3 regions of the Pseudoalteromonas sp. S3431 genome follow, and region 3 is predicted to be linked to each of the others. Evidence: predicted binding sites of a transcription regulator. Region 3 holds the regulator's gene; each other region holds the start of a gene.
The links. The regulator sigma-54, encoded in region 3, starts transcription at its own class of promoters, with help from an activator protein. The targets are predictions, from matches to a motif close to GTTGGCACGNNNNTNGNNT.
Positions count from the first base shown of each region.

Region 1: the regulator sigma-54 is predicted to act here: its motif matches at 1,202-1,220, upstream of fliS (flagellar export chaperone FliS).
Region 2: the regulator sigma-54 is predicted to act here: its motif matches at 6,117-6,135, upstream of DO88_RS09555 (EF-hand domain-containing protein).

Region 1 is NZ_JJNY01000049.1:33,683-44,477, reverse strand. It holds gene fliD (flagellar filament capping protein FliD) at 1-43, shown strand, start outside; gene DO88_RS06565 (hypothetical protein) at 434-748, opposite strand; gene fliS (flagellar export chaperone FliS) at 757-1,158, opposite strand; gene DO88_RS06575 (sigma-54 dependent transcriptional regulator) at 1,513-2,949, shown strand; gene DO88_RS06580 (DNA-3-methyladenine glycosylase I) at 3,192-3,788, opposite strand; gene DO88_RS06585 (sensor histidine kinase) at 3,919-5,031, shown strand; gene DO88_RS06590 (sigma-54-dependent transcriptional regulator) at 5,028-6,467, shown strand; gene fliE (flagellar hook-basal body complex protein FliE) at 6,623-6,955, shown strand; gene fliF (flagellar basal-body MS-ring/collar protein FliF) at 6,976-8,691, shown strand; gene fliG (flagellar motor switch protein FliG) at 8,684-9,724, shown strand; gene fliH (flagellar assembly protein FliH) at 9,728-10,534, shown strand; gene fliI (flagellar protein export ATPase FliI) at 10,553-10,795, shown strand, end outside.
Region 2 is NZ_JJNY01000040.1:137,295-148,089, reverse strand. It holds gene pta (phosphate acetyltransferase) at 1-1,037, opposite strand, end outside; gene DO88_RS09525 (acetate kinase) at 1,039-2,253, opposite strand; gene yfbV (terminus macrodomain insulation protein YfbV) at 2,539-2,985, shown strand; gene DO88_RS09535 (putative RNA methyltransferase) at 3,024-3,824, opposite strand; gene DO88_RS09540 (energy-coupling factor ABC transporter permease) at 3,821-4,468, opposite strand; gene xthA (exodeoxyribonuclease III) at 4,474-5,280, opposite strand; gene DO88_RS09550 (hypothetical protein) at 5,521-5,952, shown strand; gene DO88_RS09555 (EF-hand domain-containing protein) at 6,176-6,697, shown strand; gene scpB (SMC-Scp complex subunit ScpB) at 6,849-7,439, shown strand; gene rluB (23S rRNA pseudouridine(2605) synthase RluB) at 7,436-8,305, shown strand; gene DO88_RS09570 (YciK family oxidoreductase) at 8,392-9,138, opposite strand; gene DO88_RS09575 (VolA/Pla-1 family phospholipase) at 9,345-10,795, shown strand, end outside.
Region 3 is NZ_JJNY01000044.1:51,641-62,435, reverse strand. It holds gene DO88_RS08050 (GGDEF/EAL domain-containing response regulator) at 1-2,137, shown strand, start outside; gene DO88_RS08055 (YgiQ family radical SAM protein) at 2,248-4,425, shown strand; gene DO88_RS08060 (protein disulfide oxidoreductase) at 4,609-5,016, opposite strand; gene mgtE (magnesium transporter) at 5,217-6,575, opposite strand; gene DO88_RS08070 (HPr family phosphocarrier protein) at 6,677-6,949, opposite strand; gene rapZ (RNase adapter RapZ) at 6,993-7,838, opposite strand; gene ptsN (PTS IIA-like nitrogen regulatory protein PtsN) at 7,858-8,310, opposite strand; gene hpf (ribosome hibernation promoting factor) at 8,315-8,602, opposite strand; gene DO88_RS08090 (RNA polymerase factor sigma-54) at 8,629-10,128, opposite strand; gene lptB (LPS export ABC transporter ATP-binding protein) at 10,198-10,795, opposite strand, start outside.

The DNA of each region.
Region 1 (10,795 bases), on a different contig from region 3:
TCAATTAGAAAATATGCCAGGTGTAGTTAGACAATCAAATTAATCCTTTAGTAAAAGCTTTACTAAACGTGATCAATAAAAAACCGCTAAGTTTAAACTTAGCGGTTTTTTATTGTGTAATATTTATCTGAGATAATACTTATACTAATCTGCTTATATGGGGTCTATTTAACCTAAACTCTGGACAATAAATCTATCTCGGGCAGCTATTTTCAGCGCTAATACCAATCTGCAATAAAACTCGATAAATTTGAGGGCTTAAACTTGGCGCTAACTGTGTTAAAAATTTCTGATATAGAACAACTAAATAACGAAATTTTTGCCCAGTTATCGACAAGGTTTTCTTTCCTCAAAATAGCTCACTTAATTAAGCTGATTGGTATAAATTACGTGTAATATATAGAGTATTGAATAAAGTTATTTAATTTACTTACTAAGTCGCTTTATAAGCCTTAATAGCCCTTCCTGACTTTTTATACTTAATAATTGCTTTAGATGATTCACTTTTAGCTATGTTAGCTTTAGCTAAAATGGAATTAATTGTAATTTGAATTGACTGTAATTGCTCTGCATTAGGGCTGTTATTACTTTCACACCATTTTTTTAAATCTGTATTTAAGGTTTTTAAAATGGGTTGAGCTTCATCGGCATTATTATCGTTCACTAACGATTCAATTTCCTTAAGCAGTATTTTTATATGTTCTGCTTGATTTGTTGTTAGCTGCTCTGAAGCATTACTCGCATTCATAATATAAGCTAAACCGCAGAAACACGTTGATCAACAGGAATATTATCCCAGCCTTCTTTTATTTCTTTTACAATGTTAGACACCTCTAATACCGCGTCAACATCATTATTTAAATTGGCTTTGGTTAATGTGCGTTGGCAATAATCGTAAAGTGCCAATAAGTTGTTAGAAATACTAGGGTCTTGTTCTACTTCTAAATTAAGTGCATCTTGCAGCGCGCCGAATAACAAAACGCAGGCTGATATATTCTCGCCCTTTTTTTCAATCTCTTTTCGCTCAATAAATCCTTTTGTAGCTGCTAAACGACCAATAATATTACTGAAAATAAGATTTATTTGTTCGTACGGGGTCATTTCGGCAATATTACTTACACGAACTTGACTGTATTTTTTTACTGAAACATGAGCCATGGGGAAATCCTAGATTTAAACGATAAAAATTATGTAAAAATAAAAGCAATAATAATGCCAAGCATTTTTTACTTATCTATTTATCGGCATGTTCGCTTTCAACTTAAGCTAATATTAGATTATATTTACTAAGAAAGTCAGCTTTGCTAAGGAATTAAATAATTTTAAAAAAATGATTTTGACACAACTTTAATAATTGGTACTTAATGATTAACTCTTAAGTATTGTTATTTTAACTAGCTGTCTGTTTTTTGGCGTTTATGTCAAAAAAATGCCGCTATCGCTTGCATCCATGGCGAACTGGCTTACAATTTAGGTAATTAAATAAATGAGTGAAAGTACGGCTCGCTAAATATGATCTTGATTTTAGATAATAATAACAATCGCGCAATAGGTTTAAATGCATCGCTTACTTTTATTGGTGAAGCAGTACAATTGTTAAATGAAACAAATTTTGAACAAGAGTGTGAAAAGTACCAACAAAAAGAATGCATGATCATTTTAGGTGCATTGCAGTTTCTTGATCACGAAGGTTTAATTAAGCGCTACCCAACCTTACCTTTTTTATTAATAGGCGAAACCCTTAAACCATTACTAAGCATTGCTAATGTGGTTGGCCTCATTTGCGAACCGTTTAGTCATGAAGTAACAACACAGTTGCTTCACGATTGTCAGCAATATCAGCGAATGTTACCAAATGGACATAAACATACCAAACCCCTTAAAACCTTTGACGGGCTAGTGGGTGAAACAGATGCAGTAAAAGATGTACGCTTTTTAATTGAGCAAGTGGCAAAAACGGACGCTAATGTTTTAATTTTAGGTGAGTCAGGAACCGGTAAAGAAGTCGTTGCTCGTAATGTACACCTGCTTTCTAAGCGTAACAATGGGCCATTTGTGCCTGTTAACTGTGGTGCTATTCCGGCGGAGTTATTAGAAAGTGAGTTATTTGGCCATGAAAAAGGGGCATTTACAGGAGCAATATCCGCTCGTAAAGGACGCTTTGAACTTGCACAAGGTGGTACGCTGTTTTTAGATGAAATAGGTGATATGCCGTTGCAAATGCAGGTTAAGTTGCTGCGCGTATTACAAGAACGCAGTTACGAGCGAGTTGGCGGTACAAAGGCGATTCAAGCTGATGTACGTGTTATTGCTGCAACGCACCGAAATTTAGAAAATATGATTGAGGAAGGTAGTTTTCGTGAAGATTTGTACTATCGATTAAATGTATTTCCTATTGAAAACCCGTCATTAAGTGAGCGCGCAGATGATATTCCACTGCTTTTAAAAGAACTGATGCGCCGTGTTAACGATCAAACAGGTTCTACCGCTAAGTTTACTGAGCGCGCAGTGGAGAGCTTAAAAGAGCATGCTTGGCCTGGTAACATTCGTGAGCTAGCTAATTTAGTGGAACGAATGGTTATTATGTTTCCTGAAAAGGTAGTCGATATTCCCGATTTACCCAATAAATACCGCTATATTGAGGTAGAAGCATATGAGCCTGAGTACCCAGAAGAGTTAATGGAAAAAGACGCGTTTAACGATATATTTAGCACAGGATTCAGTGATTACGAAAACGAACCTGAAGCAGAGTTTAACCAAGTTGGAAGTGGGTTGTTGCCCGATGATGGTATTGAACTTAAAGATTACTTAGCCGAGCTTGAAATTAGCTTAATAACGCAAGCGTTAGAGCGCTTTGATTACGTTGTGGCTCGCGCAGCAGAAATATTAGGTGTACGCAGAACCACGCTAGTTGAAAAAATGAAAAAGTATAACCTTTCAAGAGATTAGTTTTTGAACGCCTGCAAGCAGCGCGTCTACAAAACAACCTCAAAAACTTTGGTGGTAGACGTCTAGCTTGCTCACGTGAAAAGCGAAGCTTTTAATTATTTAAACACCCATCCAAAAAACTACGTTTTTGAACGCCTGTAAGCAGCGCGTCTACAAAGCAACCTCAAATCAAAACTTTGGCGTAGACGCTGAGCTTGCTCGCGTGAAAAGCGAAGCTTTTAATTACCTACCTATTTACCTGCTTACTCACCACTAAAAGCCTTAATAATTTCTTCTTTTCTAAAACAGTCATTACTGTGATCGTTAACCATACCGCAGGCTTGCATGTGTGCATAGACTGTTGTTGGGCCTAAAAACTTAAATCCTCGCTTTTTTAAGTCTTTAGCAAATGCAGTTGATTGTTCAGTTATAGCAGGGTAGTCCTCAATATTATTCACGTGACTAACAAGCGGCTTATTACTCACAAATTGCCATTGATAGTTGCTAAAGCTACCAAACTCTTTTTGAATATCGATAAAACATTTTGCGTTATTAACAGTTGCTGCAATTTTTAAACGGTTACGAACAATCTCTTTATTTAACATTAGACGCTCAATGTCATCTGATGTAAATTCAGCTACTTTTTTTACATCAAAATTAGCAAATGCCTTTTTATAACCTTGGCGTTTTTTTAATATGGTGTACCAACTCAAACCCGCCTGTGCTGATTCAAGAGTTATAAATTCGAATAGTTTTTGGTCATCATAAAGTGGCACCCCCCATTCTTCATCATGGTAAGTAACGTAGTCAGGTTTAGTCGTGTCTAGCCATGGACAACGGCATTCTATTTGCTCACTCATTATTATTCCTTAGCGTGCGTCATTTTTATGTCGCTTGTTTTTCTTATGTAACTTAATGATAAATATATAAATAAACTTTGGTACAAATTGTGCATTTAACTCTGTATCTACATTAGTTTGAGATTTGATTATGGCCCTTGCAAGCGTGCTAAAACCACAGTTTATTTCTGCAAATAAGTATAACCCATGTTTACTTCAAGAGGAGTACATTGGTGAGCTAAGTGATCTTCGTAAGCAGGCAAGTTGGCTTTCGCACTTGGTTGATACAATGCCCACTGGTGTTGTTGTACTTGATGGTAAAGGCATGGTTGCTAAAGCGAACCAAATTGCGATTGATATGCTTGGTGAACCACTTGAAGGTGAAAAGTGGTTTTATGTTATTCAGCGGTCTTTCAAACCACATCAAGATGATGGACACGAAGTATCATTAAAAGACGGGCGTTTAATTAAGCTCGATATCACCGCTTTGGCTCCAGAGCCGGGACAACTTATTTTAATGACGGACTTAACTGAGACGCGACGTTTACAAAAACGTGTTGCACATATGCAGCGATTAAGTGCGCTGGGTAAAATGGTGGCGTCTCTTGCGCATCAAGTACGCACGCCTCTATCTGCAGCAATGCTTTATGCTGCTAACTTAGGCTCAAAGCGCTTGCCAGAAGCATCTCGCGATAATTTCCAAACTAAATTGATGTCACGATTAAAAGATTTAGAAACGCAGGTTAATGACATGCTGTTATTTGCTAAAAGCGGTGAGCAGCAAGTCGTTGAACAAGTCTCTATGCAGCAATTATTAACAGAAGTGAAAACCGGTGCTGATGCCATGGTCGCACTTAATGAAAGCGAGCTGGATGTAAGTCTTCCTGAACCAGATATTGTAATAGTGGGGAATAAGACAGCGCTAGCCAGTGCTGTTCAAAACCTTATTCACAATAGCATTCAAGTGATTGGTTCTGGGGCTAAAGTGCATTTGAGTGCCGCGACTGATTTACAAGATCACGACTTTGTGCGTATTAGTGTAAGCGATAATGGTCCCGGTATTGATTTAAGTCAGGCTGATAAAATGTTTGAACCCTTTTTTACTACAAAAAGCCAAGGCACTGGTCTAGGGCTTGCTGTTGTAAGTTCGGTGGTTAATGCGCATCAAGGACGTGTTGACGTTAGTAACAATGCTCATGGTGGAGCTTGTTTTAGTTTACTGTTGCCAATACGCGCGACATCTAAATTAGAGGAATCATTATGAGTAATATTATTTTAGTCGTAGAAGATGATGCGGGGCTCCGTGAAGCTTTAATTGATACGCTGGAGATGTCAGGTATTGAATGCGTTTCAGCTAATAGCGCAGAGCAAGCGATGTTATTGCTTAAAAAAGAGCAATTTTCATTAGTCGTAAGTGATGTGCAAATGGGAACCATGAGCGGTTTGGACTTACTGCGAAGTATTAAATTAAATTATCCCGATTTACCTGTATTGATGATGACGGCCTATGCCACGATTGATGATGCTGTTGAAGCTATGCGTTTAGGTGCTATTGATTATATGGCTAAACCATTTGCACCTGAAGTGCTGCTAAATATGGTGAGTCGCTATTTGCCTGAAAAAGCGAGAGAGACAGATGGCCCTATTGTTGCCGACCCAAGTAGCATTCAATTACTCGAACTTGCAAGTAAAGTTGCACGCTCTGATGCGAGTGTAATGGTGCTCGGGCCTAGTGGTTCAGGTAAAGAAGTGCTCGCGCGTTATATTCACGATAAATCGAGTCGATGCAATGAACCCTTTGTTGCTATAAATTGTGCTGCGATCCCTGAAAATATGCTTGAGGCCACTTTATTTGGTTACGAAAAAGGGGCGTTTACAGGTGCTATTCAAGCATGCCCTGGTAAATTTGAACAAGCGCAAGGCGGAACAATTTTACTAGATGAAATCACTGAAATGGATTTAGGATTACAGGCAAAGCTACTACGAGTGCTACAAGAGCGGGAAGTAGAGCGTTTAGGTGCTCGTAAGACAATCCAACTAGATGTTCGTGTATTAGCAACGAGTAATCGTGACTTAAAAGAAGCGGTCGCTAAGAACCAATTTAGAGAGGACTTATATTACCGACTTAATGTTTTTCCATTAATGTGGCGACCTCTTTGCCAGCGCCCTGGTGATATAATTATACTCGCAAAGCATTTAATAGAACGCCATATAAATAAAAGTAAAGAGCCTATGGCCTACTTAGATAAAGCAGCAGAGCAAAAACTACTTGCTCATGCATGGCCTGGTAATGTTCGTGAACTGGATAACGTAATTCAGCGAGCACTGATACTACGAAGTGGTAATACAATAAATGAACATGCTATTTTTATCGAAAACTTAGTAGCAAGCGATTTTGTAATTACACCAACAGAAGTATTGGAAACAGCAACGTCAAACGAAGCTATAAATAGCTTAAGCACGGCATATTACGATGAAAAAATGCCTATGGTTGGTGAGCCAAAGCAAGATTTACTTGCGGTTGACACCGGGAGCTATAAAGATGAACTTAAAGACAAAGAGCATAGTATTATTTTAGAAACATTAGCTCGCTGTCAAGGTAAGCGCAAAGATGTAGCAGAAACATTAGGTATTAGCCCTCGAACATTACGTTATAAGCTAGCGCAAATGCGCGATTTAGGTATTTCACTTCCTGCATAATCCCTCTAAGCCCCAAATTTAATTAATTTAATTTGGGGTTGTCAAAACTCTGACTCACAAGCTGACTGTAACCAATTGTTTTAATTGTGTTTTTAGTTGGCATGGTTTGTGCTTTATTATCTTTATAAGCTTAACTGCATTGTCAGAGAAAAATTATGAAAATTCAAAATAGCGCTGTCTTTCAAGAAATGCAATCAATGGCCCTTGAAGCTGGCCGTAATAATCAAATTAATAAATTGCCAACTCAAGTGCAGTCTACTTCTACTGCACAATTTGGCGATATGCTAAGTAATGCGCTAAATACAGTGCATGAGTTACAACAAGATACAGGCCAAAAAGTAAAAGCAGTTGAAATGGGTGACCGAAGTGTATCGCTTGCTGAGGCGATGATTGCTTCTCAGAAATCTTCGGTTGCATTTGAAGCTACAGTACAGGTTCGTAATAAACTTGTAGAAGCTTACAAAGAAATCATGAACATGCCTGTTTAACTAGGTAGTGGAGAATTATCGTGGCGCAATCTAACCAATCTACAGACCTTGCACTTGCTAGTGGTGATATCGACCAAAGTGATAGTGATGATCAACAAGAACAGAAATCAGGCTATTTAAGTGCTTTAAATGGTACTGATGTATTACGCCAAGTGACACTGGTTATAGCTCTGGCTATTTGTTTGGCTATTGCCATTTTTATCATTATTTGGGCACGTCAGCCAGATATGCGCCCATTGGGTAAAATGCAAACAGAAGAGTTAATTCAAACCCTCGATTTTTTAGATGCACAAAAGATAGAATATCAACTTGATGGTAATGTCGTATCGGTTGATGAAAGTGAATATCAAAATATAAAATTATTAATGACTCGCGAAGGGTTAGACCAAGGACCTACTTCGGGATCAGATATTATCATGCAAGATATGGGGTTTGGGGTTAGTCAGCGTCTTGAACGTGAGCGCCTCAAACATGGTAGAGAGCAGCAATTAGCACGTACTATAGAAGAGCTTAATAATATTACTCGTGCGAAAGTATTGCTTGCTATACCAAAAGAGAACGTATTTGCGCGCAGAGAGAAAAAGCCATCTGCCACCGTTGTGCTAACACTTAAACGTGGACGCTCTCTTAATGGTGAAGAGATAGACTCTGTTGTTGATATGATTGCTTCAGCAGTACAAGGCTTAGAGCCAGGTAGGGTGACTGTTACAGATCAAAATGGTCGCTTATTAAATTCAGGTTCGCAAAGCTCATTAGCAGCACGTTCTCGTAAAGAGTACGACTTAGAACGTAAACGAGAACAAGAATATTTAGAAAAAATAGACAGCATTTTAATACCTGTCGTAGGGCTTGCAAATTATACAGCCCAAGTTGATTTAAGTATGGACTTTAGTGCGATAGAAGAAACACAAAAACGCTACAATCCAGATTTACCTGCAGTGAGAAGTGAAACCACATTTGAAGAAAATAACATAGGCGGTTTAGCCGTTGGTATTCCAGGTGCGCTTACGAATCAGCCTCCACTAAACTCGAATATTCCAGAAGTAGCAGGACAAGGTGGTGCAGGAACAGGCACTTCGCCAACTCGTAATCACAAAGAATCTACGCGAAACTATGAGCTTGATACTACTATTTCGCATAAACGCCAGCAAACGGGGGTAATACGCAGAATAAGTGTATCGGTTGCTGTTGATTATATTCCAAAAGTGGATGAAAACGGCGAAACGACCATGACACCACGATCAGTGGAGGCATTGTCAAATATTCGTCGTTTATTACAAGGCGGTGTCGGGTTTGATATGCAGCGTGGCGATGCACTTGAAGTGGTAACAGTGCCATTTGTGCGTGAAACGACAGGTTTAGACCTTGAAGTCCCAATGTGGGAGCAAGATTGGTTTGTGAAGTATGTGCGTCTGGGTCTAGGTGCCTTAGTAATTATTGTTCTTATTATGGCCGTTGTTAAACCAATGCTTAAACGTCTAATTTACCCAGATAATACCTTGGAAGAGTATGATGAAGATGCATTGAGTTCAGGGGTTGATATTGGTGACAGTACACTTGATATGCTAAATAAAGACTTTGATTCTGCTTCAATTGGCTTCTCTAGCGATGGTACACTACAGTTACCAGACCTACATGGTGACGAGGACTTATTAAAAGCAATTCGTGCCCTTGTAGCTAACGAACCAGAACTATCATCACAAGTAGTGAAAGCGTGGTTAACAGAAGATGACTGATCAAGAACAAAAACAACTGCCAACAGCATTTGATGTTGATAAGCTCGATGGTGTAGATAAAGCGGCTATATTACTTTTGAGTTTATCAGAAGAAGATGCGGCGCAAATACTCAAGCATTTAGAACCTAAACAGGTACAAAAAGTGGGTATGGCAATGGCGGGCTTAGATGACTTGTCTCAAGCTAAAATAAGTGCCGTGCATAATTTGTTTATTGAACAAATTCAGAGTTTTAGTACGATAGGCTTCCAATCTGAAGATTTTATCAAAAAAGCACTTACAGCTGCATTGGGTGAAGATAAAGCAGCCAGCCTTATTGACCAAATTGTTATGGGATCAGGCGCTAAGGGACTTGATTCTCTTAAGTGGATGGACTCTAAGCAGGTAGCGAATATTATTCGTAATGAGCATCCGCAAATTCAAACTATTGTTTTATCTTATTTAGAGCCAGAGCAGTCTGCTGAAATATTGGCACAGTTTCCTGAAAAAGTACGTTTAGATTTAACTATGCGTATTGCTAATCTTGAAGAAGTGCAACCTGCGGCATTGCAAGAGCTCAATGAGATTATGGAAAAACAATTTGCAGGTCAAGCGGGTGCGCAAGCAGCTAAAATGGGCGGTTTAAAAGCTGCAGCTGATATTATGAACTACCTTGATACAAATGTAGAAGGGCAGTTAATGGACTCTATTCGTGAGCACGATGAAGAGATGTCACAGCAAATTCAAGACTTAATGTTCGTATTTGAAAACTTAATGGATGTTGAAGACCGTGGCATTCAAGCAATTTTGCGTGAAGTACAACAAGATGTACTTATGAAAGCGATTAAAGGCACAGACGATGCTCTTAAAGAGAAAATATTAGGTAACATGTCTAAACGTGCAGCAGAAATGCTTGCTGATGATTTAGAAGCAATGGCACCTGTAAGAATTAGTGAAGTTGAAGCTGCGCAAAAAGAAATTTTATCAACTGCACGTCGTTTATCTGATTCTGGCGAGATTCAGCTAGGTGGCGGTGGTGGTGAGGAGTTCCTGTAAAGCATGAGTAAGTTAAAAGGTCGTCCACTCAATGCAGAAGAAGCAGATGAATTATTAAGAAACTGGTCAGTGCCCAATATGGCTCCGGACGAAAGAAGTTTTGGAGATCGTTCAACTGCTTTTGGCACACCACTTTCGGATTTATACAAAAAAGAAATGGCCGAAGAGGTACCTGTAGAGGAACCTCAGGAACCTGAATTACCTTCTATTACTATGGCTGAACTTGAGCGAATTCGACAAGATGCTTATGAAGAAGGTCTTAAACAAGGGCATGAGCAAGGTTATATTGATGGTTTTGATAAAGGCGTTACAGAGGGAAAAGAGGCCGGTTATAAAGAGGGGCTTGAACTAGGTAAAACTCAAGGTCATGAGGACGTAAAACCATTAATTGAAGAACAACTCACGGGTTTGCGTAGCATATTAGATAATTTAACTACTCCTTTGAATAAAGTGGATGAACAAGTTGAAAAACAATTAGTCCAATTGACAGTAATGCTTGCTGAAGCAATAATTTATCAAGAAGTAAAAACCTCTCCTGATGTTATTTTACATACACTTAAACTAAGTATCGATTCGCTTAATGCTGAGCAAGAAAAGGTACGTATACATTTACACCCAGAAGATTTAGAACTCATAAAAAACAGCTATGGAGAACAAACCATCGCAGATAATAATTGGCAACTAATCGCTGAACCTACACTTGAACGTGGCGGTTGCGAGGTTAAAACAGCCCAATCCTCACTCGATATGACCTTGAAAACTCGCGTCAAAGAAACATTGGATAGTTTTTTGCATAATAGTGGTATCTAACTACTTTATTGGCATGTCATGTCTGAACAATGTGCATCTTTAAGCGAACGCTTATCTCAATATAAACAGCATATTAATACACCAGCCCTCGCGGTAGCGGGTATTTTAACACGTGTCGTAGGCCTCACACTTGAAGCAAAAGGTTTACGTGCGCCTGTTGGAAGCCAATGCAAAATAGAAACTATGAATGGTTTTGTTGATGCTGAAATAGTAGGTTTTAATGAGCAAACTCTTTACCTAATGCCTAATGATCATATTTCA
Region 2 (10,795 bases), on a different contig from region 3:
AAGTTATGCAGTAATAACGAGGTGCGCCATGTATCGCCATCAGTAGCGAGTATAGGCAAGCCAGTTTGCATAGCTTGCTCACACAAGGCCATGATACGTGGCTCTGGCTCAAAGCCACCGGTGAGTAATATAGCGCCAAGTTTAGTGCCGTTCATAGCTGATAAACACGCAGCCACAAGTATGTCTGAGCGATCGCCTGGTGTTACCAATAAGGCTCCTGGGGTAAAGTAATTTAAAATATTTGACACTGTACGCGCACAAAAAGTAATACGACGCAGGCGACGATGCAGCATATCGCCTTCGTTAATTATCGTTGCTTTTAAATACGCGCTTAAATCTTTTACGCGAGGTGCGACGAGGTCAAAATCCCAAGGGATTGCACCAAGTAGCATAAACGGGTTTTTTCTAAAAATAGGTAACGACGCTAAACGATTTAATTCGTTTTCAAGTTCTTCTGGTTTGTAGGTGTCAACTAAATCGGCGCGAGCGCGGCCCTCTTCATCAAGTGGCGCATTTACTTTATTAAAAATACAGCCAAGTACGCGAGGGTGATCAATTCCACCATAGTTACCCGCTGCGATTTCAAGGCGGTCTTCTATTTGTGTAATGCTGTAATTACCGGGGGTGAGTACAAATACAATGTCGGCGCCAAGTGTTTGTGCAATTTCACGATTTACACGTCCAGCGTAAGGTTGACGACGAGTAGGGACCATACCTTCTATAATGGCTACTTCATCGTCGTTTATTTTGCTCTCAAAACGCTCAACAATTTCCTCTAGTAGGTCGTCACCTTTGCCATCGCCAATCATTTGCTCTGCGTAATCGAGTGCAAAAGGTGTAGGTGGGTTAATCGGTGAGCCTTGGGTAACTATTTGCGTTGATTTTTCAGGGCCCGTTTCACCCGAGCGGGGCTGCGCAATTGGTTTAAAAAAGTTAACCTTAACTGTTTTTTGTTCAAGAGCACGCACTAAACCAACAGAGACAGAGGTTAGACCAACACCTGTAGAGACAGGAATTAACATAATACGACGCGCCATATTAAAGCTCCTTTGCTATGTTTGCAGCATCAAGTGCAATAACCCACTCTTCATTTGTGGGCATGACAACGGCTTTACTACGTGCCAGTGAAGAGCTAATAATGCCTTCTTGGCCAAAACGAGCATTAAGATTAGCTTGTTTATCGCAATCAAGTCCTAAAAAGGCAAGCTGTGAGATTACTTTTTCACGAATAATATCAGAGTTTTCGCCAATACCGCCGGTAAAAATAATCGCATCAAGGCGTTGTAGTGGTACCATATAAGCGGCAATTTGTTTTGAAAGACGGTAGCAAAACATATCAAGCGCGAGTATTGCTTTTTTATTACCGGCAACAGCCGCTTCTTCGATTGTGCGGCAATCATTAGAAAGCTCGCTGATACCTAATAAACCACTTTTTTGATTGAGCAAGTTATCTATTTGCTGTGCAGTGTAATCGAGCTGCGTGGTTAAAAAGTTAAACAGGCCTGGATCTATATCGCCACTACGGGTGCCCATCATTAGGCCCTCTAGTGGTGTTAGGCCCATACTGGTATCTACACTATTACCATTTTTAATAGCACACACTGAACAACCATTACCTAAGTGGGCACTGATAAAGTTACTTTGCTCAATAGGTTGATTAAGTAGTTTTGCTGTTTGGCCTGCAACATAAAAGTGGCTTGTGCCATGAAACCCATAACGTCTAACGCCAAATTCTGTATATAGCTTATATGGCAGTGCATAAAGGTAAGCTACTTCATTCATCGTTTGGTGGAACGCAGTATCAAATACGGCTATTTGTGGTAAGCCTTCGAACGATGCCTGTGCAGATGCAATGCCTAACAAATTAGCATGTCCGTGAAGTGGCGCAAGTGTTGCTGCCTGTGTAATACCCGCAATGACCTTCTCGTCAATCAAAACCGATTGCGTAAAATGCTCGCCGCCGTGCACAACACGATGACCCACAGCAATAAGTTGCTCATCTAAGCTATGATCTTTTATTAGGCTTACTAACGTATCTATTGCCTCTGCATGGGCTTGACCTGCTACTAAGTTAATGACAGTTTTAGCGCCGTTGAATTTATATTTTATAGAAGGAGTTGTTGCACCTAAGCGCTCTGCTAGACCAGATATAATTTCGTGGCCCGTGTTTGCATCAATAATGGCAAATTTTAAGCTGGAGCTACCACAATTTAGTACTAAAACGTGTTGTGACTTAGGGGAGGTTGTTGGCATAAATTCATTTCCATAAACAAAATTTAGTAAGTGAACGTGAAACATTAATCGTTACACTCAGAGTGATAAATAAGGCTAAAACATTTAATTAAGCTAAACTAAAATGTAGCTGAATCAATGCGAAATATTTTACCCCAGTTATGGAATTTAGTTTAGTGTTTTGCACACTTTAACAGCAAATTTAAGCACTTTTACTGAGAAAGTAAAAGCCCTTAAAATTGTGTTACACTTTAGAAATAATCAATTTAGTATTGTGTTTTAATAGAGTCACTGTGAGGAGTCATGATGCAAAAAAGTGTGATGTCACAAGTACAAACAGGGCGGTTGTATGCAAAACAATGGCCAATGAGAAAAGAGTTAGCACCTCTATTCATCGAGTTTAAGGTTATTAAAGCTACTGATCTTGCGATCACAGTTATGCCTATTTTAGCCATGCTTACGTTATTTTTTCAGCTGAATTACCTCGGTTCAGACTTCTTACCGCAAGCTATTGCGAGTGCTTTGTTTTTTATCTCGTTACCGTTACAAGGGTTATTATGGCTAGGTAAGCGTGCGCAAACACCTTTAGAGCCAGCCATGCAAAAGTGGTATCACGAGCTTTATACAAAAATGGTTGCCAACGGTTATCAAGCGCAGTTAAGCGAAAAAAAGCCTCGTTATTTGGAGCTTGCGAGTCTACTTAAAGACATGTTTGATAAAATGGATAAAGCGTTTACGAAAGAGCAATTTTAGACGTCGTTAAACTTACGCCTAAATAACCCCAAATTTGATTATGCAGTTTTTGTAAACTGCGTAATGTAAAATGACAAGGTGACAGTATGCTCGCCTTTTTCCTTGAGTGCTTCCCAATGTTCTGGCCTGAACTTCCATGCAAATGGCGTCATCATTATTAAGTTTTTAATATCAGTAAAGCTAAGCGCGACATGCTCTGTTAAAAGAGCTTGCTCTGATTTTTGAAACCCTTTTGGCGAAGATATTTCAGTATGTTCGTTTACTTTTGAATATATATACGACTTTAACTCTTTTAAATGACAAGGACCTGGGCTTGCAACCACTAACGTTGCACTTTGATTTGCAAGGCGCTCAAGCTCTTGCTCAAACAAAGGTGCAAATACGCTAACAAGTACATCAGCAAATTGGCTTTCAAAAGGCGCTTGGCTAATTGATGCCACACTAAAGTTGCAATTAGGGTAGCGCTTTGCTGCATATTTAACCGCAGATTTTGAAATGTCGACGCCGTACACAACTGCGTTTGTTTTACTTGCTATTGCTTGAGTATAAAACCCTTCACCGCATCCCAAATCAATAATAGTATTTGCACTTATATTACTGATTATGTCGCTAAGGTTTTGTTGCAAAAAGCCATAATAGCCACGCTCTAAAAATGCACGCCTAGCTTGTACCATTTCAAGCGAATCGCCTGGTTGTTTTGAGTTTTTTTGTTGCACAGGCAGTAAATTAACATAGCCCTCTTTAGCAACATCAAAGCTATGGTTGTTAGCACAACGAAGTGTTGAATCAGTTTTCAAAAGTGCGTGGTTACACAGTGGGCATTGATATTGTAGACTCATGAGTCTAGGTAGTCCTTATCGTAAAAAGTTTTTACCCAATGCGGGCGATAGGTGATCATAACTGTTATAGCCATACCGTTGAGCATTGCTTCAGGAAACCAAATTATGGCACTTAAATAAACGTAGTTATCTGCGAGTTCTTGCCAATTGTATTGCCCTATAGCTAAGTAAAATAAAGCACCTAGGCTTATTTTTATACAGGCTATAACCCCTGCAGTTATGAACGCACAAACAAATATATAAACAAAAAAATGACGAGGTAAATACTGGTAACTAATTATAAAGCCAAGGTAGCTTAGTAAAATAGGAATAAACGCACCAATAAGCAGTTGAACTGGTAACAGTTCAAGTTCAATTTGACCAAATGCAGTCAGTAGGGCTGTGGCAAGTAGGCTACTTAAAATAGTCAATCGCCAACCTAAAATTAATGTTGCAGCTGTAACGCCTAATATGTGTAAATCGAGGCCAGTTAAAATTCCTGCATTTATTCGCCAAAGCACTGCAAACACTAACGCACACGCAAGCACGCCAGTTTGACGGGCTGGCGTATTAAGCAATGTTTTATATGTTTTTTTATTAAAGCTTAGTAGGGCAATAATAATTACAAGGGCCCAAAGTAGCCCTTGTATTGTTATGCTGAGCATAGTAATTACTTAAATGTTGACCATATAGGGGCATGATCTGAGGGTTTTTCAATACCGCGCAGTTCGTAATCAATACCAGTATCTATACAGCGTGCTGCAAGCTCATTAGTTGCAAGTACTACATCTATTCGAAGTCCTCGGTTATCTACAAACCCCTTAGAGCGATAGTCAAACCATGAGTATTGATCGTCTGTTTCTGGGTTTTGTTCTCTAAAGGTGTCTTTAAAGCCCCAATTAAGTAATGTTGCAAGCCATTCACGCTCTACCGGTTGGAAAGAACATTTACCCGTTTTTAACCAACGTTTAGCATTTACTTCACCAATACCAATATCTAAATCGGTAGGTGATATGTTGATATCGCCCATAACAATTATATCTTGATCGGGTGTATGGTTTGTTTCAAGGTGAGTCATCAAGTCAATATAGAACTGGCGTTTATAAGGGAATTTAGTTTCGTGATTGATATTATCGCCTTGCGGGAAATAACCATTCATTACGGTTAAATCACGACCGTTTTCTTGCTCTACAGTAACGCTTATCATGCGTTTTTGCGACTCATCAGTGTCGGTAGCAAATCCTTTTAAGACCGATTTAGGCTCTTTCTTGCATAACATAGCCACACCATAATGTGCCTTTTGACCATGGTAATAAACGTGGTATCCCATTTTTTGCACATCTTCTAGTGGGAACGCCTCATCATGAACCTTAATCTCTTGCAGTCCAATTACGTCTGGTTGATGTTTATCGATAATTGCTTGTAATTGATGAAGACGAGCACGCAGACCATTGATATTGAAAGAAATCACTTTCATTGAATTTACCTTAAAATTGGTTCTATTTAATGCACCAAATTGTATCAGTATTTACGCGTACATAACATGACTGAAATGGAGAAAATCGCTGCATAATTGTTGACCAAATGGTGCTTAAAGTTTAAACATTGTTAATGCTATATTAATTTGTTAAACAAATAAAAAATTCAATTGATATCTAAAAAACAGGTTATATAATGCGCGAAATCACTCAATAAGCTCGTTCAAATAGGATCTCACATGAAAACACAACTAATTTTAGCTGCAGCACTTTTAGCATCAACTACGGTCTCGGCACAAAGTAATTCGTATTTTAGTAAAGATAATAAAATAGAATCTAAATTGTGTGTATTAAGTGCCAATGAAGGCTTTTCTGCCGCTCGTAAAGAAGCAGCCCAGCATGGTGTGTTTTTATCACGCTTTTCACAAAGTATTTTGTGTAATGGCGAAGATATTCGTGATATTGCTAAAAAAGGAACAACTGCTGAAGTGATTAAAACTAAAGTTGAGGTGTTTGCTAAAGACACTCAACAAGAAACACAACTGTGTATGACTGCTTTAAAACAAGGTCTAGCGCCAGTTCGTCAAAAAATCGGTAATTTAAACTCTCTAAAGTGTAATGGTCAAAAAGTAACTGATTTTGTAAAACGTTATCAAAATGCGGCTATTTAATAACACAAAGATTTGAAAAGCATGCCCAGTATATTTACATATACTGGGCTTTTTTTTGCAAAAATTACAAAGCACTTTGCAAAGTTTTCAGATATAACTTATTGAAATTGTTTGTTAAATGCTCTATTTGTTTGTAACTATTTGATTTTAATTAGTTAACTAACATTGGCATCCGAATTGTATTAGCTAAAGTGACATTTATTTAATTACAAGGACACGTCTTATGAAAAAGTTAACATTAGCAACAACAATTTTAGCATCTTTGAGCCTCGCGGCTTGTTCTTCAAATCAAGGCCTTGAGAAAATAGACAGTGATTTTGCAAGCCTGGACAACGACAGCGATGGCTACATTTCAAAAGTCGAAGCGGATGATGATAGCATCTGGGAGCATTTTTCGAATATTGATACCAATATGGATAATGAAATTAGCCGTAAAGAATTTAACGCCTACATGCAGCTTAATGCAGGTAAAGTGGCGACTGATAGTGACGTAAGTGAATCAGCGTTTAAAGCTGAAATAGCTAAGTTTGATAAAATTGAGAGTAGTTTTTCAAGTTTAGATAATGATAGCAACGGTTATATTTCGATTGCTGAAGGCAACGATGATGATATTTCAAATCATTTTGGTTATATGGATGAAAACCAAGATAAGCGCATCAGCAGAAGTGAGTTTAAGGGTTACATTAAAAAATACGGTAATGCTGTAGCCGAAGATGACGCACTAGAAGCAATTAAACGCAGCTAATATTTGTTGTTTTAAAGAGTAAATTAGAAGCCAGTGATAATCACTGGCTTTTTTGTGTTTAAAATCTAGTTATTTAGTAGATATATTTTCCTAGTTTGGTGTTGTTCTGTCATAATAGATGGCTGTGTATTTTTATTTGTTAAGAGTGTGTATGGCGGGTCGGCGAATTAGTGATGAACAACTAGTTGAGATCATTGAAGCAGCTATTTTTGTTGCAGATAAGCCTGTTAGTAAGCGCCACCTTAAAGACGTAGTATTAATAGATTTAGCTATTTCTATGGCGCGAATAAACGACGCAATAGATACTATACAAGAACATTTTCAAACTCGTGGTATTCGTCTAGTCGAAGTTGGCAGTGGTTATCGCTTTCAGGCATGTAGTAGTTTAAGCCCTTGGTTAAATAATTTGTGGCAAGAACGTGCGCCTAAGTATTCACGTGCTTTACTGGAAACATTATCGCTTATTGCATACAGGCAGCCCATTACACGTGGCGAAATTGAGCAAGTAAGGGGAGTTACTACGGGTTCGAATATTATAAAAACCTTACTCGAAAGAGAGTGGGTTAAAGTGGTAGGGCATAAAGAGGTTCCGGGTAAACCGGCTTTATATGCAACTACTAAACAATTTTTAGATTATTTTTCGTTAACAGGTTTAGATAATTTACCAGCACTGCCAACAGAGCAGCAAAGTAAAATTAACCAGTTATTAAGTGATCCTTCTGTGAGAGAACCATCCGAATGAGTATACAAGGTGAAAAGTTACAAAAAGTCCTAGCCCGTGCAGGCGTAGGCTCGCGCCGTGAAATGGAAAAATACATTGATGCAAACCGCGTTAGTGTAAACGGTAAAGTGGCAAAGTTAGGCGACCGTGTTGAGGAAACAGACTTAATTCGTGTTGACGGACACACTGTGAAAATTGAAGAAAAAGCAGATAGAATTTGTCGTGTAATTATGTATAACAAACCAGAAGGTGAGCTAAGTACACGTAAAGATCCAGAAGGGCGTCGTACTGTATTTGACCGACTTCCTCGTATTGATGGCGATCGTTGGATTGCAGTAGGCCGCTTAGACGTTAATACATCAGGTTTGATGCTGTTTACTAATGATGGTGAGTTAGCAAACCGTTTAATGCACCCAAGTTATGAAGTAGAACGTGAATACTCTGCACGTGTATTTGGTGAAGTAACCAACGAAACGGTTAAAAACCTACTACGTGGTGTTGAGCTTGAAGATGGCCCAGCCAAATTCACGACTGTAACCCCAATGGGTGGCGAAGGTGTTAACCGATGGTTTAACGTAACGTTAAATGAAGGGCGTAACCGCGAAGTCCGCCGTTTATGGCAATCTCAAGATGCGGAAGTATCTCGTCTTATTCGTATTCGTTACGGTAAATTGGAGCTAGATAAGCGCGTACCGCAAGGTGGTTGGATGGAGTATGATCTAGAAACGGTAAACTATTTACGCAAAACCGTTAAATTAGGTCGGGAGACGCAGACTAAGCTTTCTGTTATGCCAGAAAAGCGCAAAGATAAACGCGCTAAAATCAACCAAATCCGTAAAGCAGTTAAAAAACACAATCAACGTGTTAAGCCGACTAAACGTAAATAATCAATTAGTTATTTATTTAACACAAAAAAAGCCGCTCATTGCGGCTTTTTTAATGTGCTTTTAAATAACACAGGACTTAGGCTGGGTTATTTTTTTACCTGAGCATCTAACGATTCGCCATTCACTTCACTAGAATCGTCACTCATTAGATATAAATAGGTAGGCATTAAATCCTCTGGTGTAGCAAGCGCGTCTCTATCTTCACCTGGATATGCAGCCGCTCGCATTGAAGTGCGCGTAGCACCTGGGTTAATACAGTTTACACGAATGTTTGTTTTACCTACTTCACATGCCCATGTTTGCATCATGCCTTCTACTGCAAATTTCGAAATGGCATAAGGTCCCCAAAATTCACGGCCTTTGCGACCAACACCTGATGATGTGAATACGATTGATGCATTATCAGATTTACGAAGAACCGGAAACAAGGCTTTAGTGATCATCGCTTGTGCAGTCACGTTTACTTTCATTATGTTTTCGAACGTAGATGAGCAAAAATGCTCAAGTGGGCCAAGCGAGCCTAAAATACCGGCATTATTAAGAAGCCCATCTAGGCGGCCAAACTGATATTCAATCGTTGCGGCAAGGTCGCGGTAGTTTTGCTTCGTTGCGCCTTTTAAATCCATAGGCACAATTGCAGGTTTAGGATAACCTGCATTAACAATTTCATCGTAAACACATTCAAGTTTATTAGTTGTTTTACCTAATAAAATAACCGTAGCACCATACTTTGCATATGTAATGGCTGCTACTCGACCAATGCCATCGCCGGCGCCTGTTATTAAAATAACTTTATCTTTGAGTGCGTTTTCAGCTGCTTGATAAGTGTGCATAAAAGTACCAAATTGTATGATTTTTTTAATTTTAACATAGCAAAACGTGAAGTAATCGAATTTATTGCAAAATTAGGTGGCGAAAATAGAAACTTTACGTTAAGTTTAACTGGTCTAATGTCTCATTAATAACCTGATTACATTGTTTTAACTTAATACACTGATTAAACACACTATAAAAATAAAATATGTGCGGAGCCAACAATATGAAAAAAATGCTACTTTCACTCTCGGTTACAGCTGCTTTAGCAGGTTGTGGCGGTGGAGAAACGTTAAAAGATGTTAAAAACGACACAGCCCCAGTTATTCCAACGGCAACAGTAAGTTTTGACCCTGCTAATGGAGTTATATCTGTTCCAAACGATTTGTTAATGAGTGGTACCCAAGACGGTACATTAAACATTCCTGGTGAATTAGATGATGATAACGTGTCTATTCCACGCACAGCTTATGCCAACCCACAATTGGCTCTAGGCGCACTTGATGGTTGGTCTTCGCAGGTTCCTTATAAAATTGATTTAACATTCCCACCGAGTGTAAGTTTAGATGAAGCATCTGCTGGGGCTCCTGGTACGGTTAGAATTTTTGAAGTAATAATGGGTGCAAGCTTAACGGATGAAGAATGTTCGGTAGTAGCTGCAGGTACTGCTTGTAAATTAGTGGGCGAACTTACCTTTGGTGTTGACTTTGTTACTCAAGCTTCAGGTAATGCTGTTGCAATTGTTCCTCTAAAACCATTTAAAGCTGGTAGTTCATACATTAATGTATTAACAACAGGGCTTAAAGACTCATTGGGCCGCTCTATTGAGCCATCTTCAACTTATGGGTTAGTTAAACAAGAGGCGCCATTAATTACAGCAGCCCAACTTGGTTTGCAGGGCGCAGTTAATAGCTACGAAAATGTAGTTGTTAGTTCTGGAAATATTACGAAAGACGACATTATTTTCTCAGGTGCGATGACTATTCAATCAGCAGGGCCTGTGCTGGGTACTATCAAGCAGTTGTTAGCAGTGAGCTTGCAACAGCCAAGTATGGCAACACCTGCTGTGCAAGTACCAGAACAACCAATGGTAAATGTACAACAAGTATTTGCTTCACAAGGTGTTGAAGTATCGCCTGCTTTTTCTGGTGTTCAATACCAAAAGGGTAGCATTATGCTTCCTATGTACCTAGGGACTCCAACAGGCACTGAGATAAGTGATTTAAACGATACATATTGGCAAGGTATGTGTGATAGCGCAGTAGCAATACTTGGTTATAAAGCTGTTGCCGGTGATGCTTTTCCTGCAGAACCTATTAGTGAGAATGACGGGTTATGTTTTGCATTGAGTAGTGGACAGCTTCGAGATTTAGGTTTAGACAGCACGCGTCATTTAACTAAATATAATACCATTCCAAAAGTACAAAGCATGGCGAATGTGCCAGTACAACTAACAAAACCTATTTTACCAATTATTAACGGTGTTCGTGCGCAACTACAATTACCGGCTATTGAAATGCCAGAAAATGGCTGGCCTGTTGTAATTATGCAACATGGTATTACTACGCAAAAAGAAAGTATGCTAGCGTTAACTGCCCAACTTTCTATTCAAGGTTTTGCAACTGTAGCAATTGACCACCCAAGACATGGTGAACGCGGTATCGATGTTGATGGTGA
Region 3 (10,795 bases):
CTCAGAGCCTTCTGATTGTTGGGATATTTTAATCGTCGATGACGATCCTGCTATTCATTCTGTAACTAAATTAGCTCTCTCTGGGTTGGAATACAAAGGAGCTGGATTTCGATTTCATGATGCTTATTCTGGTGCTGAAGCTATTGCTATATTATCTCGAAAAAACTCAATCTCAGTCATTTTTTTAGATGTGATAATGGAAACTGATGATGCAGGTTTACAGGTTGTAAGGCGGGTCCGTGAGGAGCTTAATAACCAACATGTTAGGATTATTTTACGTACGGGGCAAGCCGGTAGTATACCTGAAGAAAAAGTAACTCGTGAATATGACATCAATGATTATAAAACAAAAACGGAATTAACACGTTCTAAGCTCGTCACCTCTTTAATTACCGCAATTCGCTCATATGAACAAATTGGCCAATTAGAGTACCAGCATAAAGCAATGGACTCTATTTTATCGGCTTCGAAGTCTATTTTAGGACAGACCGACATAAAAGTACTGTGCAGAAGAATTATAAAGCACTTAAGTGTTATTTTACAGTGTCCGGATAAAGGCTTAATTTGCAGCAAACTAGATGGTAATAATTACATTCAAGTCTTGGGTGGTTGCACGCGCTATGAAACATACTTTGGAGAAAATTTAGCTGAGGTTGATAGTCGGATATACAATGAAGTAGAAGCGTCTTTTAGTCAAAAAAAACATCAATATACAGATACTAGCGCTACATTTGTTTTAAGAAGTAAGCACAGAAAAGCAGCCATTTATATTGAATGCGACGAAGTGATAACGCGTACTCAATTGCAATTTGCAGAAATATTTTTTGCAAATGTAAGCATTGCTTTAGATAACGTTAGGCTATTTGTTAAGTTGAGAGATGCGGCTTACAGAGACGTACTGACAGGTATTTCCAATCGAACTAATTTTATTGAGCGAATAGATCGCTATCAAAAGCCACAAAAAAATGACTACCTTCTTGTTTTACTTGATGTAATGAATTTTTCGGATGTTAATAATGGTTTAGGGCAAGAGGTTGGTAATAAGTTATTAATTGCTATTGTTGAGCGTTTAAAGGAAATTTATCCAACAGCTAAATTACTATCACGTATTGGGGCTGATGTATTTGGTTTTGTTATCCTTAAAAATGAATTTAATATTACAGACTTTAACGAAAAACTTAGTATTTCATTTTGTGCTGCAGAGCATATATTACCGGTGGGGTTTAAAATTGGTTTATGTCAACAGCAAGATTTTCAAAGTACAGGTATTGAAACCCTCAAAGTAGCTTATATTGCGCTTAATCAAGCTAAAAAGAATAAACATAAAGAAGGTGTTTATTACTGCGTTGATATGGAGGACGCCATTGCATGGCGACTCGGTATTATTAGGCAACTAAGGCATGATTTTGCTAGAAATAAACTAGAGGTGTGGTATCAGCCTCAATTGGCGTTTAATGATCTATCATTAATTGGCTGTGAGGCGCTTTTGCGCTGGCCTTTAGAAAATGGCACTTATATTTCACCTGCTGTATTTATTCCCTTAGCTGAAGATGCAGGGCTAATAGTTGATATAGGACAATGGGTATTAGAGCAAGCATGCCAGCAACAAAAACGATTGGAAAGTGCCGGCGCAGATATTTGCATTGCAGTAAATGTATCTGTTCCACAATTTAAAGTAAAAGGGTATGCACAAACCGTTAAAAATACATTATTAAAATATGGTGTGCAGCCAAAAAATATAGAGTTGGAAGTAACTGAAAGTGTGGTTATGGATGAGTTAGAAACTGTCATTAATACACTCCAAGAACTCAAAAAATTAGGTGTTGAGGTGGCTATTGATGATTTTGGTACAGGCTTTTCATCTTTAAGTTATATCCAGAGTTTACCAATTGATAGATTAAAAATAGATAGGGCGTTTATTAAAGGTTTACCAAATGATGACACAGGTGCAATAGCTGCTTTGGTTATATCACTTGGTGCTAAGTTGGGTTTAAAAACGATTGCAGAAGGAGTTGAAACGCAGGAACAAGCTAAATTTTTGAAAGATTTAGGGTGCGATGAGGTGCAAGGGTTTATGTATGCCAAGCCGATGCCTGAGCACGAATTAATTGAGTTTATTAATAAGCAAAATAATTAAAGTTAAATTATGATTTTACAGCTAAAGCCACATCACACATTGTAATGTTGTATATATAAACAATGCTATAAGGTATAATTCGCGCCTTTTGTTATTCTACGGCTAAATTTATGAGCACACTCAAAGCTAAGCGCGCCTTATTTTCATACCCTAAATATTGGGCTGAATGTTATGGCACCGCGCCATTTTTACCTACTACACGTGAAGAAATGGATGCACTTGGCTGGGATAGCTGCGACATAATTATTATCAGTGGCGACGCGTACGTTGATCATCCTAGTTTTGGTATGGCGGTAATTGGCCGTGTACTTGAAGCGCAAGGCTTTAGAGTGGGCATTATTGCCCAGCCAGCATGGGACTCTAAAGATGCATTTATGGAGCTAGGCAGACCGAATTTATTTTTTGGTGTAACAGCTGGGAACATGGATTCAATGATCAACCGCTATACTGCCGAAAAGCGTATGCGTCATGATGATGCTTACACACCTGATAACGTCGGCGGTAAACGCCCCGATCGTGCCGTAATGATTTACTCGCAAAAATGCCGTGAAGCATACAAAGGTATCCCAATTGTTATTGGTGGTATTGAAGCTAGCCTTCGTCGTATTGCTCATTATGATTATTGGCAAGAAAAAGTACGTCGTAGTATTTTGTTTGATGCAAAAGCGGATATTTTAATTTATGGCAACGCAGAGCGCCCGTTAGTTGAAGTTGCACACCGTATTGCGGCGGGCGAAACGATGGATACGATTCAGGATATTCGCGGCACGGCTGTTATTCGAAAAGAGCCCCTACCTGGTTGGCGTGGCAGTGATTCTACCGCTATTGATAAAATTGGTAAAATCGACCCTATTCCAAACCCATATGGCGCGGATGATGTTGGCTGTAGTAAATCTGAATTTAAACAAGCCGGTATTGATTTAAAAGCTGAAGCTGCAAAACCAATTATGGTTCAGCCTGCGCGACCTAAACCGTGGGAAAAAACCTACGTTAAGTTACCTGCTTATGAGCAAGTAAGTGTTAACAAACCTTTGTACGCCCACGCCTCGCGCATTTTGCATCAAGAAACAAATCCTGGTTGTGCAAGAGCGCTGTTTCAGCGACACGGCGATCGTTCTATTTGGGTAAACCCGCCAGCATACCCGTTAGAAACACATGAAATGGATGCTGTATTTGGTTTGCCGTATCAGCGTATTCCTCACCCAAGTTATGGTGATGCTAAAATACCTGCTTACGATATGATTAAAACATCAGTTAATATTATGCGTGGCTGTTTTGGTGGTTGTTCGTTTTGCTCAATTACAGAGCATGAAGGGCGCATTATTCAAAGTCGTTCGCAAGAATCTATTATTGAAGAAATTGAACAAATTAGAGATAAAGTTCCCGGCTTTACTGGTGTTATTTCTGATTTAGGTGGTCCAACGGCGAATATGTATAAGCTGCGCTGTACGAGCAAAAAGGCAGAGAGTACCTGTAGACGCTTATCATGTGTATATCCTGATATTTGTAAACACATGGATACAGATCATACGCCAACAATAGATTTGTATAAAAAAGCACGTGAAGTTAAGGGTATTAAAAAGGTATTGATTGCTTCAGGTGTTCGTTATGACCTAGCTGTACGCGACCCTCGTTACGTTAAAGAGTTAGTAACTCATCATGTGGGTGGCTACTTAAAAATAGCGCCAGAGCATACAGAGGATGGTCCATTATCAAAAATGATGAAACCAGGTATGGGAGCGTACGATCAATTTAAAGAACTATTTGATAAGTACTCTAAAGAAGCCGGTAAAAAGCAGTATTTAATTCCTTACTTTATATCTGCTCACCCAGGTACAAAAGATGAAGACATGGTAAATATGGCTTTATGGCTTAAATCAAACGACTTTAAGCTTGATCAGGTACAAAATTTTTACCCATCACCTATGGCTAATGCGACGACTATTTACCATACAGAGATGAACTCTTTACGTAATATAAAAAACAACTCAGAAGTTGTTCCAGTACCTAAAGGCGCTCGCCAACGTAGATTGCATAAAGCTATTTTACGCTACCATGATGCAGCAGGTTGGCCGATGATACGTGAAGCACTACGTAAAATGGGTAAAGCTAATTTAATTGGTAAAGGGCCTAACTGTTTAGTGCCAGAAGAAGGGCGTGATGAAAAAATAGGTAAAGGCGGTAAAAAAGGCGGGCGACCAGCATTAACGCGACATACCGGTTTTAGCCAATTTAAAAAGGCAAACACTAAACCAAAAGTAGGTGGTAATCGTCAAAGTACACGTTAGTAATTCAATCTGCCAGTTATTAGTTTAATTGCGATACGCGCTTTTCAGCCTTCGTAATACGTAAGTTGAGTTAACCTTGCTCTTTATTATCAATATTATTGTAGATGATAAAGAGTGAGCTTTTAGAGCCCCCTCTTTGAGCTGCGCGTATTTAGTGCCTATATATTTGCAGTCAGTTCTTCCTTATAACGTTGATGATAACCACAAACGTAATTTAAGTGACCATAACGGCTGAATACCTGTTAGCCCTTGCGTCATTTTATTATCTTTTAAGATTATATAAGATGGCGTGACTTGCCCTTGCCAATCGGTAAATATCTCACTGTGTTGATCGTTGACGGTCGTAAAACTGTAGCCATGATCATTTAGATAGTTATGTAGTTCTTGATCAGAACCTGATTTTATTGCGATGCTCACGACAGGATAATTATTCTCGTTTGCGAGTTCGTTTATGGCAGGGGAGGTAATACTACAAATAGAGCACCAAGTTCCCCAAAAATACACAAGGGTTGGTTTATCTTGGCTCATTGCTGCTAGATCAATGTTTTGCTCTTTATAATCTGTTAATTGTAATTGAGGATTTGCTGGCATGACAGGTTGCCGCCACCAATTGACGGCAGTATAAATGACGAAAAATATGGAGCCATATACCAATACACTTTTTAATATTGATAACCCTTTTTGTTTTAGCGTTTTTTTAGGTGTCTCTTTTTTATTCTTGATATTCGTTGTCATAGTTGCAGCTTTACCCTAAGTATTTTTTACTTTAGTTATTTGCAAAAATTTCTAATTTATACCAGCAACCAGGTAGCAGTTCCTAAAAAGGCGAATATACCAACAATATCTGTCACAGTGGTTAGCACCACACTCCCTGCAAGTGCGGGGTCTATATTCATTCTTTTAAGTATTATTGGAATGCTTGCGCCAGCCACACCAGCCACGACTAAGTTCATAAACATAGCGAAGGCAAGTACACCACCAAGCATAAAGTCCCATTGCCATAGGGCAATAACACCTGCAATTAATAATGACCACAAAATACCGTTTAATGCACCAATGGCAAGTTCTTTCATCATTAAAAAGCGTTGGTTTGTTTGGTTTATATGGCCTACCGCAATACCGCGTATAACAAGCGTTAACGATTGACTTCCTGCAACGCCACCCATAGAAGGGACAATACCGTTTAGTACCGCCAAAATAGGTAAAACATCTAGTGTTCCTTCAAAAAAGCTAGCAACAAAGGCCGCTGCAAGTGCGGTTAGTAAATTGACACCTAACCAAACTGAACGTTTTTTAGAGCTTTTGAGTACTGGCGCAAAGGTATCTTCTTCATCATCTAGACCGGCTAAGCCTAGTAAACTATGCTCTGCATCTTCTCGAATTACGTCAACAATATCATCGATAGTGACACGACCAAGTAATTGATCGTTATCATCCACAACAGGTGCTGATATCCAATTATGGCGCTCAAATAGTTGCGCGACTTCACTTTCATCCATTGAAATTGGGATTGATTCACAATCTTCATCCATTAAATCGCGAACAATTTTTTCAGGTGGGTTCGTTAATAACGTACTCAGTGATAGAGCGCCTATAAAACAGTTGTGTTTATCAACAACATATAGATCATCTGTACCTTCTGGTAGCTCCCCACGTAGCCTAATATATCTAAGTACAACATCGAGCGTTACATCAGGGCGAATGGTTACCGTATCGGTGTTCATTAGCGCGCCAGCTGAACGCTCTTGATATGAAAGTGCTTGCGTTGCACGCTCACGGTCTTGAATATCCATCGCGCTGACAACGTCTTTATAAACGGTGTCTGGTAAACTACGGAGTACTTCACCTAAGTCATCGTGGCCCATGTCTTCAGTTGCGGCTGCAATGTGCTCAGGTTCCATTTGGGCAATAATGCCTAAACGAACATCTTCGGAAAGCTCTTCAAGAACATCACCTTGTACATCAGGGTCAACCAATTGCCAAAGTAGTCGGCGAATTTTATGCGGCGATGACTCTAATAATAATGCGGTATCACAAGGAGCTGTTTTTGCTAACATCCGCCTAACTTGAACAAATTGACCACTGTTAAGCGACTTTGTCACTTGTTTTAATTGTTGTAGTGGATAGTCTTGTTCAAAAGCTTCAGGCATTGGCGTCCTTATTGATTTTTATATAACTATGGATAGGGAGGTTTATTAATGGGGTAATTAACCACATTTAGTTTATCTTAGTTTCGGTTTTTAGCTAAGTGCTATTCTTCTTCATTAAAGCGTTGTGCTATCAATTGACCAACGGCATGTAAAGCTTGTTCGGCATCAGGGCCCTCACACACTACTTTTACCTCTTTTCCTTGACTGCTTTCCAGTAGCATTAAAGCCAATACACTGTCCCCAGGCGCTTCTTTATCATCTTGATATATCATGATTGAGGCATCAAATTTAATAGCAAGTTGCGCTAATACTGTAGCGGCTCTTGCATGAAGTCCTAATTTATTTTTTATTAAAAAAGTGTCTTCTAAACGCATAAGTTACTCTACCTAAGCTGAACAGATGATTATTTTGAATGAGTTATTTTTCTTGTTCTCTATGGCGGATTTTTACATTTGGATGTGTCATCGAAAAACTTTCACCAATCGTTTGTGCTAAATATACTGAGCGATGTTGCCCACCAGTACAACCTATAGCAATAGTTAAGTAGCTACGGTTATTTCGCTCTAAATGTGGCAACCATGTTTGTACAAAAGTTTGAATTTGCCAAGTGAACTTTTGGACAATGCTGTGGCTGGCTAAGTAATCCTTTACGGGTTGGTCTAAGCCATTTAAAGGTTTTAATTCTGGCTCCCAATGTGGGTTCGGTAAAAAGCGTGCATCAAAGACATAATCAGCTTCCTTAGGAATGCCGTGTTTAAAGCCAAACGACTCAAAAGTAACAATGAGTTGTTTATCTTTTTTACCCAGAATTTTTTCACGAATTGATTCAGCAAGTTGATGAACACTTAAATCACTCGTGTCGATCATATAGTCAGCGCGAGTAGTGAGAACATCGAGTAGTTCTTTTTCTTTTTTTATTGCTAAATCAAGAGGTAATGAGTCAACTGATAACGGGTGTAGACGGCGAGTCTCAGAAAAACGTTTAATTAATGTTTGATCCTCACTGTCTAGATAAAACAGAGTCGGTTTAGCAAAGCCAGGTAAGTATTCAAGGATATCGTTAAATTCGTCTTGCTCTTTTGGTAAATTCCGGACATCAATACTAACTGCAATTTTGTCGTAGTTATCAGATACACTTCTCACTAAAGAAGGTAGCAGATTAATTGGAATATTATCTACGCAATAATAACCTAAATCTTCAACTACGCGTAAAGCAACCGATTTTCCAGAACCGGAACGGCCACTTATGATAATTAATTCCATTTATCACCCATTATGTTAATTACGATTGTTCTACAATAACTTGATACAGTTCAGTATCTGATTTTGCGCTGCGTAACTGTTTACAAAAATCTTTATTATTTAGTTTATCAGCTATCGTTGCGAGCGTCTTTAAGTGCTGCTGGTTATCGCCATCAGGTACGATGAGAGCAACAAATATATCAACAGGGCGATTATCTATTGCATCAAAATTAATAGGTGTTTCGCTTACTAATACGAGTGCTAAAGGCTCTTCTGCGCCGCTCATTCGCCCATGAGGGATTGCAATGCCTCTTCCTATACCAGTGCTTCCCAGTTTTTCTCTATTCATTAAGGCGCTGAGAATATCTTGTTGAGAAAGATATGGGAGCTTGTCATGAGCAAGTTGACTGATGAACTCTAAAATTCTTTTTTTACTATTAAAAAGGACCGCAGCTCTGCTGCAGTCCTGGCATATAAGTGAACTTAATTTCATAATATTAGTGTCGAGCAAGCTTCTCTTTGTGTTTAATAACTTGGCGATCGAGCTTGTCAATCAGCGAGTCAATGGCGGCGTACATATCTTGATGTTCAGTAGAGGCAAATAACTCAGCTCCACTTACATGAATCGTTGCCTCAGCTTTTTGGTTTAATTTTTCTATATCAAGAATGACATGAACATTATTAATATGATCTGAGTGTCTTTCTAGCTTCGCAAATTTGGTATTTACATAATCTCTTAATGAATCAGTTACTTCTACGTGACGACCAGTTAAGTTTAGTTGCATAAGCATTACCCTCTTTGTTTAGCGTCTTAAATCAAACTTTTTCGCTGATTTGACGGTGGAATAGCTAGAGATTCGCGATACTTTGCGATTGTACGTCTCGCTACTTTTATTCCTTGCTCAGCTAATATATCTGCAATTTTACTATCACTCAATGGTTTTGCTGAGTTTTCTGCTGCGATTAATTTTTTAATGAGAGCGCGTATTGCTGTTGATGAGCATTCGCCTCCATTTTCAGTACTTACATGGCTTGAGAAAAAATATTTAAGCTCAAAAATACCGCGAGGTGTATGCATATATTTTTGAGTTGTTACGCGTGAAATAGTTGATTCGTGCATTTCGACCATTTCTGCTACATCATTTAAAACCATTGGTTTCATGGCTTCGGGGCCATGCTCAAAAAAACCTTGTTGTTGCTTAACAATACAATTAGTTACTTTTAATAGTGTATCGTTTCTACTTTCTAAACTTTTAATAAACCATTTAGCTTCTTGTAGATGCGAGCGAATAAACTGGCTATCACCACTTGATTTAACGGTGCGTGACATTGCTGCATATTGGCTGTTGACTCTGATTTTAGGCATGCTATCTGGGTTTAGTTCAACAACCCAGCGACCTTTTATTTTTTTCACCGATACATCAGGAATTACATACTCAGATTCTTCTCTAACTATAGTATCCGCCGGTTTTGGGCTAAGAGTATGTATTAAAGTCATTATTTCTTTAAGCTCTTCTTCTTTGAGCTTTGTTTTTTTCATTAATGTACGATAGTCGCGAGCAGCTAATAGATCAATGTGCTCGGTTAAAATCATTTTTGTTTCATTAATATAGGGTGTTTCTTTATCGTATTGGTTCAGCTGAATACATAAGCATTCTTGTAAACTACGTGCTGCAATACCAACAGGGTCAAACAATTGAATTCGTTTTAAAACAGCTTCTATTTCGTCAAGTTCAACTTCGTTGTCTTCTTCGTTCTCTTGATTAAAACTTTCTAAAATTTCTTCGCAGCTCAGCGTTAAAATACCCGAATCATCGACGGCTTCAACAATCGCAATCGCAATCGCTTCATCGGTAGGACTAAAGGGAGTCAGTTGTAGTTGCCACATTAGGTATTCATGGAGCGTTTCAGTTGAGGAGCCTTGGTATATAGATTCATCTTCAGGCATTGGTCCTGATGATGACGCTGGGGCTGCGCTCATATATTCATCCCAACTAACATCCATAGCCATTTCATCACTTAGCGTATCTTTAGCAAGTGCTTCACCACTGTCTTGCTCATATTCGCTCGGAACATCATCAGCATTTGCGCTAACAGTGACATCGTCGTTATCTGCTTTTTGCTCGTTTTTACCAGTAGAATCTTCGGCGTAATCTTGCTCTTCAACCTCTAATAGGGGGTTGCTGTCGAGTGCTTCTTGTATTTCTTGCTGGAGATCCAATGTACTGAGTTGCAACAGGCGAATTGCTTGTTGCAGCTGTGGAGTCATTGTAAGTTGCTGGCCCATGCGCAGCTGTAATGATTGCCTCATGTATCTCTAACAATCCTTTTATGTTGTTATAATTAATACTAGCAGATGCTTAAAGACATGGCGTAAATGTTACAGCCTAAATTGCTCGCCTAAATAAACATCACGTACTGTTTTATCGTTTAATACGTGTTCTGGAGTGCCTGATGCAATTAACTCACCATGAGAAACTATGTAGGCTTTTTCGCAAACATCAAGAGTTTCTCTTACATTATGGTCGGTAATTAACACACCAATACCACGATTTTTAAGATGTTCTATTATTTTCTTTATATCTAACACTGAAATAGGGTCAACACCAGCAAAAGGCTCATCAAGCAATATAAATTTAGGATCAGCGGCTAGTGCTCGCGCTATTTCAACTCGGCGACGCTCGCCTCCTGATAATGCCATACCTTGGCTATCACGAATGTGCTGAATACTAAATTCATCTAATAAATTGTTAAGTGTGTCTTCTCTTGCTTGCTTATTTAGCTCTTTACGTGTTTCTAAAATAGCCATTAAATTTTGATAAACAGTAAGCTTTCTAAAAATTGATGATTCTTGGGGTAAGTAACCAATGCCTAATCTAGCACGACTATGCATAGGTAAAAGAGTAATATCGTTATCGTCGATAGAAATCTTGCCTTTATCACTAGGTACAAGGCCTACAATCATATAAAACGTTGTG